One region of the Kitasatospora sp. NPDC051853 genome, then DNA from elsewhere that is predicted to be linked to it. Evidence: riboswitches for the same ligand, from Rfam matches in the RefSeq annotation. Region 1 holds a riboswitch; the other holds the start of a gene.
What was found. Region 1 has a riboswitch for thiamine pyrophosphate ahead of thiO (glycine oxidase ThiO). Riboswitches for the same ligand answer to the same signal wherever they lie in the genome.
Positions count from the first base shown of each region.

Region 1 (7,429 bases):
AGGGCCCGCCCCGGGATGTTCTCCCGGGACGGGCCCTCCGTGGGTGTTACAGCGGGCGGATGTTCTCGGCCTGCGGGCCCTTCTGGCCCTGCGTGACGTCGAACTCGACCTTCTGGCCCTCGAGCAGCTCACGGAAGCCGTTGGCCTGGATGTTCGAGTAGTGGGCGAAGACGTCCGGGCCGCCACCCTCCTGCTCGATGAAGCCGAAGCCCTTCTCCGAGTTGAACCACTTGACGGTGCCGTTAGCCATGGAATCTCCGTTCGAGGAGGCCCGCCAGAAACAGAAAATGCGCCTCCGGTCACAACCGGTAGGCGCACACCACGTTCATGGGAACCAAGAATTGCAAGTACCTCGACCATAGCAGAGACGCCGGTGGGGGTCAGGACGGCGCGCGACGGCGCATACTGGCGGGGATGACCAATTCAGGAGCAGGACGCCGCGCACTGCCCACCAGTCCCTTCAAGTCCCAACCCGAGCCCGTGCCCAAGGAGTTCGCCGTGGGCGACCGGGTCTCCCACGACCAGTACGGCCTCGGCCGGGTGATCGCCGTCGAGACCGGCCCGGAGCGGGCCGCCCTGGTCGACTGCGGTGACCGCAAGGTACGGGTCTGCGCCCCGTACACCCGGCTGTTCAAGCTCTGACGTCAAGCTCCGACGGCGGGCACCCGGACGGCCGCCAGCAGCGGCAGGTGGTCGGTGGCGGCCACCAGGTCGGCCTGGGAGACGCCCGGGAGGCCGTGGGGGACGCCGCAGGCCAGCACCTCCACGCCCGGGGTGGCGAAGAGCGCGTCGATCCGCTGGTGCGGGTCGGAGGGGACGGAGGTGTTGGTGCCGCCCCAGGGGGCGGTGGCGTGGCCGTCCTGGTAGCGCTCGGCCATCCGGCGCCAGCCCGGCCCGTCCGGGTGCTCGTTGAAGTCCCCGGCCACGAAGCCCTCCTCGCCGGGCCCGAACTGCCCGGGCAGCAGCGCGAACTGGCGCAGCCGCTCGTCCGGGTCGAGGCTCAGGTGGCAGCTGGTCACGGTGAACGGGGCGGAGCCGCCGATCCGCACCCGGGCGGTGGCGAAGCCGCGCGCGTGCAGGCCCCGGGTCTTCGGCAGCAGCCGGTCGCGGACCTCCAGCACGTCCACCGAGAGCCGTCCGAGCAGCAGCGGCCCGGCGGCGGCCCGGCCGCCGCCGGAGAGGACCACCAGCCCGCTGCGGGCGGCCAGCCGGGCCGCCTGCCCCTCGGGGCGCCAGTACCGCGGCGACTCCTGGACGCAGACCACGTCCGCCGCGCAGGCCCGGACCACCCGTACCAGGGCGTCCCGGTCGTCCCGCAGCGAGCGCACGTTGTAGCTCAGCACCCGGACCGTACGGGACCCGTCGGGCCCGGTCCCGGACTCCGGCAACGGAGGAAGCAGGTTCGGTCGGCTCACCCGGCCGATGCTACCGACGCGGCTCGCCGCAGGGGCCGTACTCCTGACTCTCGACGCGCGCCGTGTAGTCGTTGCCCACCTTGACGTAGAGGGCGGCCGGGCCGGCCGCGTAGTCGCGCGCGAAGTCGCCGGTCCACGGGAAGAAGCCGTCGAAGGCGACCCGGTAGCACCAGCCCGGGTCCACCCGGAGGGTGTCCCAGTCCTGGCCCGGCGGGGTCTGCCGGCCCGGCGGGACGGTCGTCCAGCGCTGCTCGGACTCGGCGGAGGCGCAGGCGGGCCGACGGGCCGTCAGGCCGCCGGTGGACTGGCCGCCCACGCAGTAGTTGCGCCCGGCGGTGAACGGGCGGTCGCTGTCGTTGACGCTCTCCGAGCAGACGCCGGTGCAGCCGCCGCCGGGCAGCGGCACCGCGACGGCGCCCGCCAGGGCGAGCGCCAGCGCGGCGGCGACCGTCACTGTTCGGTGCATCGGCTCTCCCGTCCCGGCGTCGAGTGACCCCGCCAGGATAGGAGCCGCCGGCTGCGGCCGGCTCCGGTCAGAAGGCGGGGCGCTCCCGGGTGTCCAGGTCGGCCCGGCCGGCCATCGCGGAGGAGGCCTCGGCGTGGAAGCGGCGCGGGATGCGGCCGGCCCGGTACGCCAGGCGGCCGGCCTCGGCGGCGTGCCGCATCGCCTCGGCCATCAGCACCGGCTGCTGGGCCCGGGTGACGGCGGAGGCCAGCATGACGGCGGCGCAGCCGAGTTCCATCGCCAGCGCCACGTCGGAGGCGGTGCCGGCGCCCGCGTCCAGGATCACCGGGACGTTGGCGCTCTCCACGATCAGCTGGAAGTTGTGCGGGTTGCGGATGCCCAGGCCGGAGCCGATCGGGGAGCCGAGCGGCATCACGGCCGCGCAGCCGACGTCCTCCAGCTTGCGGGCCAGCACCGGGTCGTCGTTGGTGTACGGCAGCACGGTGAAGCCGTCGTCCACCAAGGTCTCGGCGGCGTCCAGGAGTTCGACCGGGTCGGGCAGCAGGGTGCGCTCGTCGGCGATCACCTCCAGCTTCACCCAGTCGGTGCCGAGCGCCTCGCGGGCCAGGCGGGCGGTGAGCACGGCCTCCCCGGCGGTGTAGCAGCCAGCCGTGTTCGGCAGCACCTGGATGCCGTTGCGGGTCAGCACGTCCAGCACGGAGCCCTGGGTGCCCGGGTCGACCCGGCGCATCGCCACGGTGGTCAGCTGGGTGCCGGAGGCGAGCAGTGCCTGCTCCAGCACCTCCAGGCTGGGGGCGCCACCGGTGCCCATGATGAGGCGGGAGTCGAAGGCCGTCCCGGCGATGACGAGTCGGTCGTCTGCCACGGTCAGCCTCCCTGCACGGCGGTGAGGATCTCCACCCGGTCGCCCGGGCTGAGCACGGTCGCGTTCCACGAACTGCGCGGCACCACGGCCTCGTTGACGGCGGCGGCGACCCCGCCGGACGAGGCGCTGAGCTGGCTGACCACGGTGTCCAGGGTGGTGGCGGCGGGCACCTCGCGGGCCTCGCCGTTGACGGTCAGGGGGATCTGGTTCATGCGGCGGCCTTCGGGGCGAAGCGGCTGGGGGAGAAGGGAGCGGCCAGCGCGGGCACCGCGCCGGTGGACAGGTAGTCGGCGGTCAGGTCGGCGGTGACCGGGGTGAGCAGCACCCCGTTGCGGTAGTGGCCGGTGGCGGCGACCAGGCCGGGCAGGGCGGTCGGGCCGAGCAGCGGGGCGTTGTCCGGCGAGCCGGGGCGCAGGCCCGCACCGGTCTCCACCAGCGGGAGTTCGGTCAGGCCGGGCACCAACTCGTGGGCGTCGCGCAGCAGTTCGTAGACCCCGCCGGCGGTGACGGTGGTGTCGTAGCCCTGCTCCTCGCTGGTCGCCCCGATCACCAGCTCGCCGTCCGCGCGCGGCACCAGGTAGATGTGCTGCCCGCGCACCACGGCCCGGACGTTGCGGGAGAGGAACGGCGCGTACGCCGAGGGCACCCGCAGCCGCAGTACCTGCCCCTTCACCGGCCGCACCGGCGGCAGCAGGCCCTCCGGCAGGCCGGGCAGGCGGTGGCTCTGCGGCCCGGCGGCCAGCACCAGTTGGGCCGCCGCCACCTCCTCGCCGGAGCTGAGCCGGGCGCCGGCGGCCCGGCCGCCCCGGACCAGCAGCTCGACGGCGGCGGAGCGGACCAGCTGCACGTTGGAGCGCTCGCAGGCCAGCACCAGCGCGGCGGCCAGCCGGCGGCCGTCCACCTGGTGGTCGCCGGTCACGTGCAGGCCGCCGCGCACGCCGGGGGCCAGCATCGGTTCGAGCTTGCGGGCCTCCCGGCCGGTCAGCCAGTGCGACTCCAGGCCGAGGCGCTGCTGGAACGCGTGCAGCTCGCGCAGCTCCTCCCGGTCGTCGGAGTCGAGCGCCACCGCGAGGGTGCCGGTCCGGCGGTAGCCGGTCTCCAGGTCGGTGAGGTCGGTGAGCTCGGCGACGAAGTCCGCGTAGCGGTCGTTGGACGCCATCCCGAGGCGTAGCAGCGGCTCCTCGCCGTACTGCAGCTCGGTGACGGGGGCCAGCATGCCCGCCGCGACCTGCGCCGCGCCGCGGCCGGGCTCGGGGTCCACCACGGTGACGGCCAGGCCGCGCTGGGCGGTCCGCCAGGCGACCGCGAGGCCGATGATGCCGCCGCCGATCACCAGGACGTCGGTCTCGGTGCGTGTCAAAGCCCTGCACTCCCTTCGCCGGAATGACCCGGATCAGGTTCGGACGGTCGCAGGCCGTCTCAGCCCGCCTCTCAGCCCGGTGCACCGGGCTCCCGTGGATACCGACCCACCATATCCCCGCCCGGGTCGCCGACCGAAGAGCGAGTTCACGGAGTGAGAGCGCCCGCGGGCACTACGCCCCGGCGGCGAGCAGGGCCGGGAGGAGGCCGGGGAAGCGGGACTCCAGGTCCTCGGTGCGCAGGACGTTGAGCTTGGTGGTGCCCGCGTAGGTCTGGCGGATCAGACCGGCCTCGCGCAGGACGTTGAAGTGGTGGGTGAGGGTCGAGCGGGAGACGGCGGCGTCGAAGGTGCCGCAGCTCATCCCGTCCGCCGCCTCGGACAGCTGTGTGACGATCCGCCGTCTGACCGGGTCGACCAGGGCCTCCAGGACCTGTTGCAGCGTCAGGTCGGCCGGATCGGGGTGCTCCAGGGTGCGGACCACGGTGACTCCTCGGGTGGGTGGGTAGGCCCCATCGTACGGCCGCCGCCCCGTGAGTTCGATGCCCATCAAAGTTTGACGGCCATCGAAATTCATGGTGGGGTCGTCACCGAGCAGATCCGGCAGAAGGAGAGGCCAACCCATGGCACGGCACGTCCAGTTCGACGAGATCGGCGGCCCCGAGGTCCTGACGGTGCGCGAGGTGGAGCTCCGGGCCCCCGGCCCCGGCGAGGCGAGGATCCGGGTGGACGCGATCGGCCTCAACCGGGCCGAGGTGATGTTCCGTTCGGGCGGGTACTTCCTCCGGCCGACCTTCCCCTCCGGCCTCGGGGCCGAGGCCGCCGGCGTGGTCGAGGAGCTCGGCCCGGACGTCACCGGCTTCGCCCCGGGGGACCGGGTCGGCGTCGTCCCGGCCTTCCCGCAGAACCTCTACGGCACCTACGGCGACCACGTGATCGTCCCGGCGCACGCCCTGGTGCCCGCCCCCGCCGGCCTCGACCCGGTGGCCGGCGCGGCGGTCTGGATGGCCTACCTCACGGCGTACGGTGCCCTCGCCGAGAACTCCCCGGTCCTGCCCGGCGACCACGTCCTGATCACCGCCGCCTCCAGCAGCGTCGGCCTGGCCGCGATCCAGACGGTCCGTCACCTCGGGGCGGTGCCCATCGCCACCACCCGCGGCGAGGCCAAGCGCAAGGCCCTGCTGGCGGCCGGCGCCGAACACGTGATCGTCACCGACCGGGAGGACCTCCCGGCCCGGGTGGCCGCGATCACCGGCGGCCGAGGCGTCCGGCTCGCCTTCGACCCCGTCGCCGGGCCCGGGGTCAACACCCTCGCCCGGGCCGTCGCCCCCGGCGGGCAACTGGTGGTCTACGGACGGCTCGACCCGCGCCCCACCCCGCTGCCCAACGCCGACGAGTACCCCGCCCTGAGCACCCGCACCTACACCCTCTTCGAGGTCACCTCCGACCCGGAGCGGCTGCGGCGCGGCGTCGCCTTCGTCACGGCCGGCCTGCGCAGCGGCTCGCTCGCCCCGGTGGTGGACCGCACCTTCGACCTGGCGGACATCGCCGAGGCCCACCGCTACATGGAGGCCAACTCCCACGTCGGCAAGATCGTCGTCACGGTGCCGCACCAGGTGGTGCCGGGGGATCGGTGACGGCGGCGTTCGGCAGGGCAGTGACCCAGGGGCGCGGGGAACTGCGCGAGTACGGAAGGCGGATCGGCGTGAGATCGGGGCACGTCAGCCGGTTGCACGTGCTGCCGTACCCCCGCGCGCCCCGCGGCGGAGCCGCAGATCGGCAGAGCCCCGCGCCCCCGGTGTGACCACTTGCGTTCCGGGGTGACCACTTGCGCTCCGTCGGTAGGGTGGGCGGGTGGAGCTGACGGGTAGTGGGCGGGCGGTCGTGGTCGGGAGCGGCATGGCGGGGGCGCAGTGCGCGCTCGCGCTGCGGGCCGGTGGCTGGGACGGGCCGGTGACGCTGCTCGGGGCGGAGGAGCACGCGCCGTACGACCGCCCGCCGCTCTCCAAGGACGTGCTGCTCGGCCGTACCGAGTCCACCACCCTGGACGTCGACTGGTCCGGTGTGGAGCTGCTCCCGGGCCACCGGGCCACCGGCCTCGTCCCGGGTGCGCTCCGCACCGACCGGGGCGAACTCGGCTACGACGCCCTGGTGTTGGCCACCGGCGCCAAGCCGGTGACCCTCCCGGGGGCCCGCACCCTCCGTACCGTCGAGGACGCCCACGCGCTGCGCGAGCGGCTCCGGCCGGGCCGCCGCCTGGTGCTGGTCGGGGCCGGCTGGATCGGTGCCGAGACGGCGACGGTGGCCCGGCGGCTCGGCTGCGAGGTGACGGTGGTGGAGGCCGCCGCCACCCCGGTGGCCGGGGCGCTGCCCGCGGAGATCGGTGCCCTGATGGCCCGTTGGTACGCCGAGGCCGGCGTCGAGCTGCGCTGCGGGGTGGGCGTCGCCGCGGTGGAGCCGGGCGCGGTGCTGCTCGCGGACGGCACCGAACTGGCCGCCGACGAGGTGGTGGTGGGCATCGGCGCCCGCCCGGCCACCGGCTGGCTGGCCGGGACGGGGGTCGAACTCGACCACGCCGGGGCCGTGCTGACGGACGACCGGCTGCGCACCTCGCTGCCCGGGGTCTGGGCGGCGGGGGACTGCGTCTCCTACCCCTCGGCCCGGCTGGGTGTCCGGCTGAACACCCAGCACTGGGACCACGCCCTGCAGTCGGGCCGGGCGGTGGCCGCCGCGCTGCTGGGGGCGGACGCCCCGTACGACCCGGTGCCGTACTTCTGGTCGGAGCAGTTCGGCCGGATGGTGCAGTTCGCCGGGCGGCACGCGGAGGGGGACGAGCCGGTGTGGCGCGGCTCGCCGGACGAGGCCGGCTGGACGGTGCTCTGGCTGCGCGAGGGGCGACTGACCGGGCTGCTGGCGGTGGACCGGCCGCGCGACACCGGGCAGGCGAAGAAGCTGATCGAGCGCGGCGCGGTGCTGGACCCGGCGCTGGCCGCCGACCCGGCCGTGCAGCTGAAGGCCGCGCTGGGTTAGGGCGCGCGGGCCCGAGGTGGCAGTCTTGGTGCCGTGAGTGAGAACGAGTCCAAGATCGAATCCCTGGTCCGCGAGTGGACCTACCTGCCCGACATCTGCGAGCGCTGGGGCGTGCAGGTCACCGAGGTCCGCGACATGGTGCGGTCCGGCAAGCTGATCGCGGTGCGCCGCGGCCCGAACAAGTCGCTCCAGGTGCCCGCCGCGTTCATCGCGGACGACGGCCTGGTGAAGCACCTGTCCGGCACCCTGACGCTGCTGCGGGACGCCAAGTTCACCGACGAGGAGATCATCGAGTG
Region 1 is NZ_JBITBY010000002.1:246,543-253,971, reverse strand. It holds gene ACIA8O_RS05930 (cold-shock protein) at 47-250, opposite strand; gene ACIA8O_RS05925 (hypothetical protein) at 415-642, shown strand; gene ACIA8O_RS05920 (endonuclease/exonuclease/phosphatase family protein) at 645-1,415, opposite strand; gene ACIA8O_RS05915 (hypothetical protein) at 1,426-1,881, opposite strand; gene ACIA8O_RS05910 (thiazole synthase) at 1,949-2,746, opposite strand; gene thiS (sulfur carrier protein ThiS) at 2,749-2,958, opposite strand; gene thiO (glycine oxidase ThiO) at 2,955-4,106, opposite strand; TPP riboswitch at 4,100-4,212, opposite strand; gene ACIA8O_RS05895 (ArsR/SmtB family transcription factor) at 4,279-4,587, opposite strand; gene ACIA8O_RS05890 (zinc-dependent alcohol dehydrogenase family protein) at 4,727-5,740, shown strand; gene ACIA8O_RS05885 (NAD(P)/FAD-dependent oxidoreductase) at 5,958-7,133, shown strand; gene ACIA8O_RS05880 (Rv2175c family DNA-binding protein) at 7,167-7,429, shown strand, end outside.

Region 2 (7,429 bases), on a different contig from region 1:
TCTGGCTGCGCTGGCCGGGCAGCCGGCGCCGGGTCAGGGCCGCGCTGCGCGGGGCCGCACTGGAGGCCGCCGCCCGGGGCTGGCCGGTGCTGCCGGGCGCGTCCCCGCTGCCGGGGCGGCCCGGGGCCTGCTCCGCTGCGGACCAGGACTGCCACTCGCCCGGCGCGCACCCGCACGATCCGCCGCTGGCGGCGGCCACCACCGATGCCCGGATGGTGAATTGGTGGTGGGAGCGGCGCAGCCCGGACGCCCCGGTGCTGCTGGCGACCGGGCGGACGGTGAGCGCGGTGAGCGTTCCGGCCGGGGCGGGGGCGCGGGCACTGGCCTGGTTCGACCTGATGGGCCTGCCGGTCGGCCCGGTGCTGGCGGGGCAGGGGCGGTACCTGCTGCTGGTCGCGCCGTACTCGCTGGCCGAGCTGGGCGAGCTGCTGGCCGAACAGCCGTGCGTGCCGGGGGTGATGCGCTACCACGGGCCGGACGGGTACCTGGTGCTGCCGCCCTCGCGGACCGGGGCCGGGTCCGGCTCGGTGCGCTGGGTCCGGCCGCCGGTCGGGGAGCGTCCCTGGCTGCCCGAGGTGGGAGGCCTGCTCGGCGCGCTGATCGCGGCGAGTTCGGCTGACGCCGCCTCAACTTCCCTCGGGAAACAGTGAATCCGGCCGCTGGCGACGGGGGATGCACCAGCGACCGGACTGTTTAAATGGTAACAAAGATCCTCGTCCGCGCCAATTTGTCCGAGGACTCCGTCACCTGGGGTTTCTTCCTCCGGGCGGCGAATGTGACCGGAGTCACTCCACCCGTCGGGGGCCTCAGTTGAGCGTCACCTGACGGTTCACCAGGTTGGCGCGGGCCTTGCGCTCCTCCGCGGTCAGCGGGGCCTCCGCGGCCAGCGCGCCGGCCAGCCGCTCGGCGAACGCGGCGGCGGGCGCCTCGCAGTCGGCGGCGGTCATCGACTGCGGCAGGTCCCAGACCGGCACCGTCAGGCCGTGCGCGCGGAACGAGCCGACCAGGCGGGTCTCCTCGCCCAGCGAGGACTCGCCGGCCGCGTCCAGCCGGGCCAGCGCGTCCAGCAGCTGCTCCTCCGGCACCGTCATCACCCAGCGCAGGTGGTTCTTGTCGGCCGCGGCGCACCAGTACGAGGACGCCACGCTGGAGATCTTCTCGGTCGGGATGGCCGAGGCGTTGGCCCGCTCCAGGGAGGCGGCCACCTCGCCCTCGGCGGCCTCGGCGTCCTCCAGCCAGAACTCGAAGCCGGTGAACACCTCGGGGGTGAACTCGGCCTCCAGGTCCAGCAGTTCCTGCAGGCGGCGGCCGCCGGGCACGGTCCGGCGGGCCGGCACCGGGGTGCCCGGCTCGGTGGCCAGGGCCAGCTCCAGGGCGTCCGCCAGGTCACGGCTCAGGTCGCCGGAGGAGGACTGGGTCTGCAGGCCGAGCAGGATCGAGCCGTCCTGGCGGCGCAGCGCGGGCCAGGCCAGCGGCAGCACGGTGGCCAGGGTGACGGACGGGACCGGGCCGTTGGCGGTGTCGGCCACGCCCTTGGCCAGGGTCAGCGGCACGGTGGCGGCGGGCACCAGCTCGCGCAGCGCGACCCAGTCGGCCTCGCCGGGCAGGCCCTCGAACGGGCGGTGCACCAGCTCCTGGACGGCGTGTGCGGCCTCCCGGCCGTGGCAGGCCTTGTACCGGCGGCCCGAGCCGCAGGGGCAGTCCTCACGGGCTCCCACCACCGGGATCTCGCCCGAGGTCAGGGTGGTGGACGGACGGCGCTGCGGCGACTTCTTCGCGGCCTTCTTGGCCATGGTGCGGCTCCCGGTACGGCGATTGGCTTGCCCCGGAAGCCTACTGAGCTTTCGGCGGGTGCCGCGTCCGTGTCGCGCCGCAGGGCCCGGACGGGGTGTCGGGCGAGGTGTCGGGCGGGGGCGGGCGGTGCGCGCCGCGGTGGTCAGGCGGTGCGTGCCCCGCGGTCGGGGTGGAGGGCCAGCGCGGCCCAGACCGTCACCTGCCCCGGGGCGTCCCGCACCCCCCAGTCGACGGCCAGCCGCCCGACGATGGCCAGGCCGCGCCCGCCGCGTGCGGTGAGCGAGGGCCGGGCCGGGAGCGGCCGGGTGGCCGCGCCGCCGTCGGTGACCTCCAGGGTGAGCGAGCCGTCCCCGGGCAGCCGCCAACGGACCGTCACCCCTTCGGGTTCGCCGTCCTCGCCGCACCCCGCCCCGACCAGGACCGGGGCCGGGTAGCCGCCCGGCGCGTCGTCCTTGAGGTCGGCCAGCCGGCCCAGCGGGCGGGCGTAGCGACAGGAATTGCTGAGCAGTTCGGACAGGATCAGGACCGCGTCGTCGATCACCGTCTCGTCGACCGAACGGTCACCCAGATCGCTGCGCAACCGGCGTCGTGCCGCTCCGACTCCGGCGGGCCCGTGCGGCACCGCCATGGTCGATGAAGTCGGCACCTCGTGTGCCACCATCAACGCCACCCCCGGACCTCCTTCAGCATTCGCCGAGGGATGGATGCCCCTTGGTAATGCGTCGGAAACGGGCGTTCACCGATCGCGGCGCGACATTAACGGCCTTCGTAACTCGCGGTGGGCACATGGTGATTGGCTGCTCACGGAACGTCGTGAAAACGACCGGAATTGGACACTCCAGGTGCTTTGCGCCGCAGTTCACGCCCGTTCACAACCCCGCGCGGGCGAATACCGGCCGACTTGACGTACTTATCGGCCGAGTTGACTCAGAACCGCGCGCGGACGGTTGGTGATGATGGCCTCGACGCCCAGTTCCAGGCAGAGCTCGACATCGGCCGGCTCGTCCACGGTCCACACGTGCACCCGGTGCCCGGCCCGGCGCAGCGCCGGCACCAGCCCGGGGTTGGCCCGCACCAGCTCGATCCCGGGGCCGGCGATCCGGGCCCCGCCGGGCAGCACCCGGGTGCGGCCGATCAGCGGCAGGCGGCGCTCCAGCAGGTAGACGGTGGGCACCGAGGGGGCGGCCCGGCGGACCCGGTGCAGCGAGAGCTCCGAGAAGCTCATGATCCGGACGGTGGACTCCTCCGGGCTGTCCGGCAGCAGGCCGAAGCGGGCCAGCTGGCGGAGCAGTTCGGCCTCGGTCCGCCCGGCGTACCGGGTCGGGTGCTTGGTCTCGATGGCCAGCTCGATCCGGCGGCCGGCGTCCACCGCCAGCTCCAGCAGCTGCTCCAGGGTGAGCACCGGGCTGGGCTCGGGGGCCTCGGGGTGCTTCCAGGAGCCGAAGTCCATCGCCTCCAGCTGAGCCAGCGTCAGGGCGGAGACCGCGCCCCGGCCGTCGGAGGTGCGGTGCACGGTGCGGTCGTGGACGCAGACCAGCTTCCCGTCGGCAGTCAGCCGGACGTCGCACTCCAGGCCGTCCGCGCCCTCCTCGATCGCCAGCCGGTACGCGGCGAGGGTGTGCTCGGCGCGGGCCGCGGAGGAGCCGCGGTGGGCGATCACCCGGACCGCCGCGCGATCAGGGGTGTTCGTCGAGGTCAAGGCCTGGTCCCGGGTGTCCACGCGGACCACCCTACGAGGCGGCCGGTGGCCGTCGGCCGCCGCCACGGGAAACTCCGGGTGAAGTCCCCGTGGCGGCGGTGCGGCTCCGGTTACTTGCGGGGCTGGACCGCGAGGGTGGCCAGGCCGGCCACCAGGAAGGCGAACAGCGAGGCCGAGGTCCAGGCCTGCGGGGTGAAGCCGACCGAGGACTGCAGGTCCTGCCAGAAGCCCTGCCAGCCGTCGATCGCGGTCGGCGCGATGAACTGGTAGGTGACGAAGCCGAGCGCCCACGGCAGCAGCATCAGCGGGCGGGCCGGCGCGTCCTCGTCCAGGTTCCAGCCGCGCCGGCCGGTGCCCAGGAAGTAGTCGGCCGCCAGCACCGCGAACATCGGCACGAAGACCGCGCCGATCAGGCCGAGGAAACCGTAGTAGGAGGCGGTGAACTCCTCGGTGTTCAGCGCCAGCACCGTCACCAGCGCGCCGATCCCGCCGGTCAGCAGGCGGCGGTCCACCTTCGGCAGCAGGTTCTGCACCGACATCGCGGTGGAGTAGACGTTGGCGAAGGACTGGTCGGTCTCCCGGATCACCAGCACCAGCAGGAAGGCCCAGCCGGCCGCGACGCCGGTGAAGGAGGAGAAGATCCGGGTCGCGTCTCCGTCGGACTGCAGCAGTGCCACCACGCCGAGCAGGTAGCACCAGACCTGCGCCAGCGAGTAGCCGGAGAAGGTGGCCCAGTAGGCGGAGGAGGAGCTGCGGGCGTGCCGGGTGTAGTCGGCGGCCAGCGGCACGAAGGAGATCGAGACCGCGATGATCGCGTCGGTCGCGGTCAGGAAGCCGGTCCAGTTGCCCGCACCGGGGTTCGGCACGCCCTGGCGGACCAGCTGGACGGTGAAGTACACCATCGCGACGCCCACCGCGATGGTGACGTACTTGCGCAGCACCGCGATCGAGCCCAGCGGCCAGATGGTCAGCACCGTGGTCAGCACCCCGGCCAGCAGCACGAACAGCCACTGCCAGCCCTGGGTGCCCGTCACCTCCTGGGCGCCCATCGCGATCACCAGCAGCTCGTACACGCCCCAGCCGATGCACTGCGCGATGTTCAGCACCGTCGGCACGTACGACAGCTTGGTGCCGAACAGGCCGCGGAGCAGGGCCATCGCGGGGGCGCCGGTGCGGGCACCGATCAGGGCGGCGACGCCCAGCATCGAGGTGCCGATCGCGGTGCCGGCCACCGTGGCGGTGACCGCGGCGGCCAGCGAGAGCTCGGCGCCCTTGACGCCGATCACGGTGGCGGCGCTGGTGAAGCCGATCAGGCTGACGCCGAGGTTGGCCCAGAGCGAGAACAGCGCCCGGAAGTCCAGCGTGCGCGGCGGCGCCGTGTCGAGGACCAGGGGCGCCTCGGCTCTCGCGGAGACGTCTTGGACAGGGGAAGGCGAAGCAGCCGTCATGGCCGAAGCTCCCTACGCCGGCATTACCCGGACAGGTTCGAGCGGTCTGCGCTCCCTCGCCGCACGGCCAGCTCCTGCATGGCGTACGGTCGTTCCGCGCACTCTCAGCCTGGACGGTCCAAGCTCCCGCGTGTCAGTTTGGAGCGCCAGGCTAGCCGCAGGACCGTCGAACACCAAGGCGGGGCCCAAGGCGTGGGATGTCGGGAACGGCTAAGGATTCTCACCAATCCTTCAGAACGCTCCTTACGACAACTGAATCGGACATGCGGAAAACTGTGGCCCAAGGTCCTGTCAGCTATGGAGGTCGTCCGTGAGCAGCGAGCACGTGAGTGGGGCCAACGGCCCCGAGGAGGAGCGCACCTCCGCGGCGCCCGCCGACACGGTGGCCCTCGGCAAGGTGCCCCCGGCACCCTCTTACCTGGACGCCCCGCCGCCGGTGCTGCCGCCCGCGCCCGCCACCCCGCCGGCCCCGCCCGCCGCCGCGCCGCCCGCTCCGTCCTACCTGGACGCGCCGCCGCCGGCCGTGCCGGCCGCCGCCCCGGCCCAGGCTCCCGTCGCGGCCGACAACCCGTACGCGGTCCCGGCCGCTGCCCCGGCTCCGGCCGCCGCCCCGCTCCCGCCGGCCGCGGACCCGCACGCCCACGCCCACCCGCAGCCGCAGGCGCACCCGCACCCCTTCGGCGCCGGCACCCCGCTCGGCGGCTGGGCCACCCCGCCCGGTGGCGGCGGCCCCGGTCTGCCCGGGTACCCGGAGTTCCCCGGCGCGGCCACCCCGGCGCCCGGCCGCAAGCGCGGCGGCCTGATCGCCCTGGTCGCGGCCGTCGCCCTGCTGGCCGGTCTGGCCGGCGGCGCGATCGGCGTCTCGGTCGCGGACCGGAACGGCACCACCTCGTCCTCCTCCGGCCGGGGCTCCAGCACCACCGTGCAGGCCAGCCAGAACCAGCAGGCGGTCAACCGGGCCCCCGAGTCGGTGGCCGGCATCGCCAACAAGGCGCTGCCGAGCGTCGTCACCATCAAGGCGCAGGGCTCCGGCGAGTCCGGCACCGGCACCGGCTTCGTCTTCGACACCGAGGGCCACATCCTCACCAACAACCACGTGGTGGCCCCGGCCGCCAGCGGCGGCAAGCTGACGGTCCGTTTCTCCGACGGCTCCTCCTTCGCCGCCTCGGTGGTCGGCCGGGCCCAGGGCTACGACGTCGCGGTCATCAAGCTCGACAACCCGCCCAAGGACAAGCTCGTCCCGCTCGCCCTCGGCGACTCGGACAAGGTCGCGGTCGGCGACGCCACCATCGCGATCGGCGCCCCGTACGGCCTGGAGGGCACCGTCACCACCGGCATCGTCAGCGCCAAGGACCGCCCGGTCGCCTCCGGCGACGAGACCAGCGCGCAGGCCTCCTACATGAACGCGCTGCAGACCGACGCCTCGATCAACCCGGGCAACTCCGGCGGCCCGCTGCTCGACGCCTCCGGCGCGGTGATCGGCATCAACTCGGCGATCCAGTCGAACAGCAGCGGCTCCGGCCGGGCCGGCTCGATCGGCCTCGGCTTCGCCATCCCGATCAACCAGGCCAAGCGCGTCGCCGGTGACCTGATCGCCAACGGCACCCCCGTCTACGCGATCCTCGGCGTGCTCCGCAACGACGACTACAAGGGCGACGGCGCCCAGATCCAGACCTCCTCCGTCCAGGGCAAGCCCGCCGTCACCCCCGGTGGCCCCGCCGACCAGGCCGGCCTCAAGCCGGGCGACGTCATCACCAAGCTCGGCGGCCACGTCATCGACAGCGGCCCGACCCTGGTCAGCGAGATCTGGACCTACAAGCCGGGTGACAAGGTCGAGGTCGAGTACACCCGCGACAACAAGACCGCCAAGACCACCGTCACCCTCGGCGAGCGCAAGGGCGACAACTAGGACCCCGGAAGGGTGTGCACGGATCCCCCCGGGAACCGTTAGGCTGACCTCCGCCTGGAGAGTTGCCCGAGCGGCCTAAGGGACCAGTCTTGAAAACTGTCGTGGCGTGACCCGTCACCGTGGGTTCAAATCCCACACTCTCCGCCGCACGAAGGCCCCCGACCGGGGAACCGGTCGGGGGCCTTCGGTTTCGGCGGGTTGACGCGGGGTCAGATCAGCAGGCCGCCGCTGACCTCCAGGCGCTGGCCGGTGGTCCAGCCGGCGGCGGGGGAGGCGAGGAAGGCGACCATCTCGGCGATGTCCTCGGGGGAGGGGAGCGGCAGGTCGTCCGTCTCGGTGGCGACGTGGCCCGGGGCGACGGTGTTGACGGTGATGCCGCGCGGGCCGAGGTCCTTGGCCAGGGCCAGGGTGAGCGCCTCCAGGGCGCCCTTGGTCATCGCGTAGCCGATCGACTCGGGGACGGCGACCCGGGTGGCGGCGGAGGAGATGTTGACGATCCGTCCGTCCTCGCGCAGGTCGGGCAGCAGCCGCTGGATCAGCAGCAGCGGCGCGCGGGTGTTCACCAGGTGCAGCCGGTCG
Region 2 is NZ_JBITBY010000003.1:476,689-484,117, forward strand. It holds gene ACIA8O_RS11165 (bifunctional DNA primase/polymerase) at 1-650, shown strand, start outside; gene ACIA8O_RS11170 (DUF5926 family protein) at 807-1,793, opposite strand; gene ACIA8O_RS11175 (ATP-binding protein) at 1,937-2,455, opposite strand; gene ACIA8O_RS11180 (glycerophosphodiester phosphodiesterase) at 2,705-3,514, opposite strand; gene ACIA8O_RS11185 (purine-cytosine permease family protein) at 3,604-4,941, opposite strand; TPP riboswitch at 4,934-5,081, opposite strand; gene ACIA8O_RS11190 (S1C family serine protease) at 5,252-6,850, shown strand; tRNA gene ACIA8O_RS11195 (tRNA-Ser) at 6,907-6,994, shown strand; gene ACIA8O_RS11200 (SDR family oxidoreductase) at 7,060-7,429, opposite strand, start outside.
Region 2: another riboswitch for thiamine pyrophosphate. It lies ahead of ACIA8O_RS11185 (purine-cytosine permease family protein); the one in region 1 lies ahead of thiO (glycine oxidase ThiO).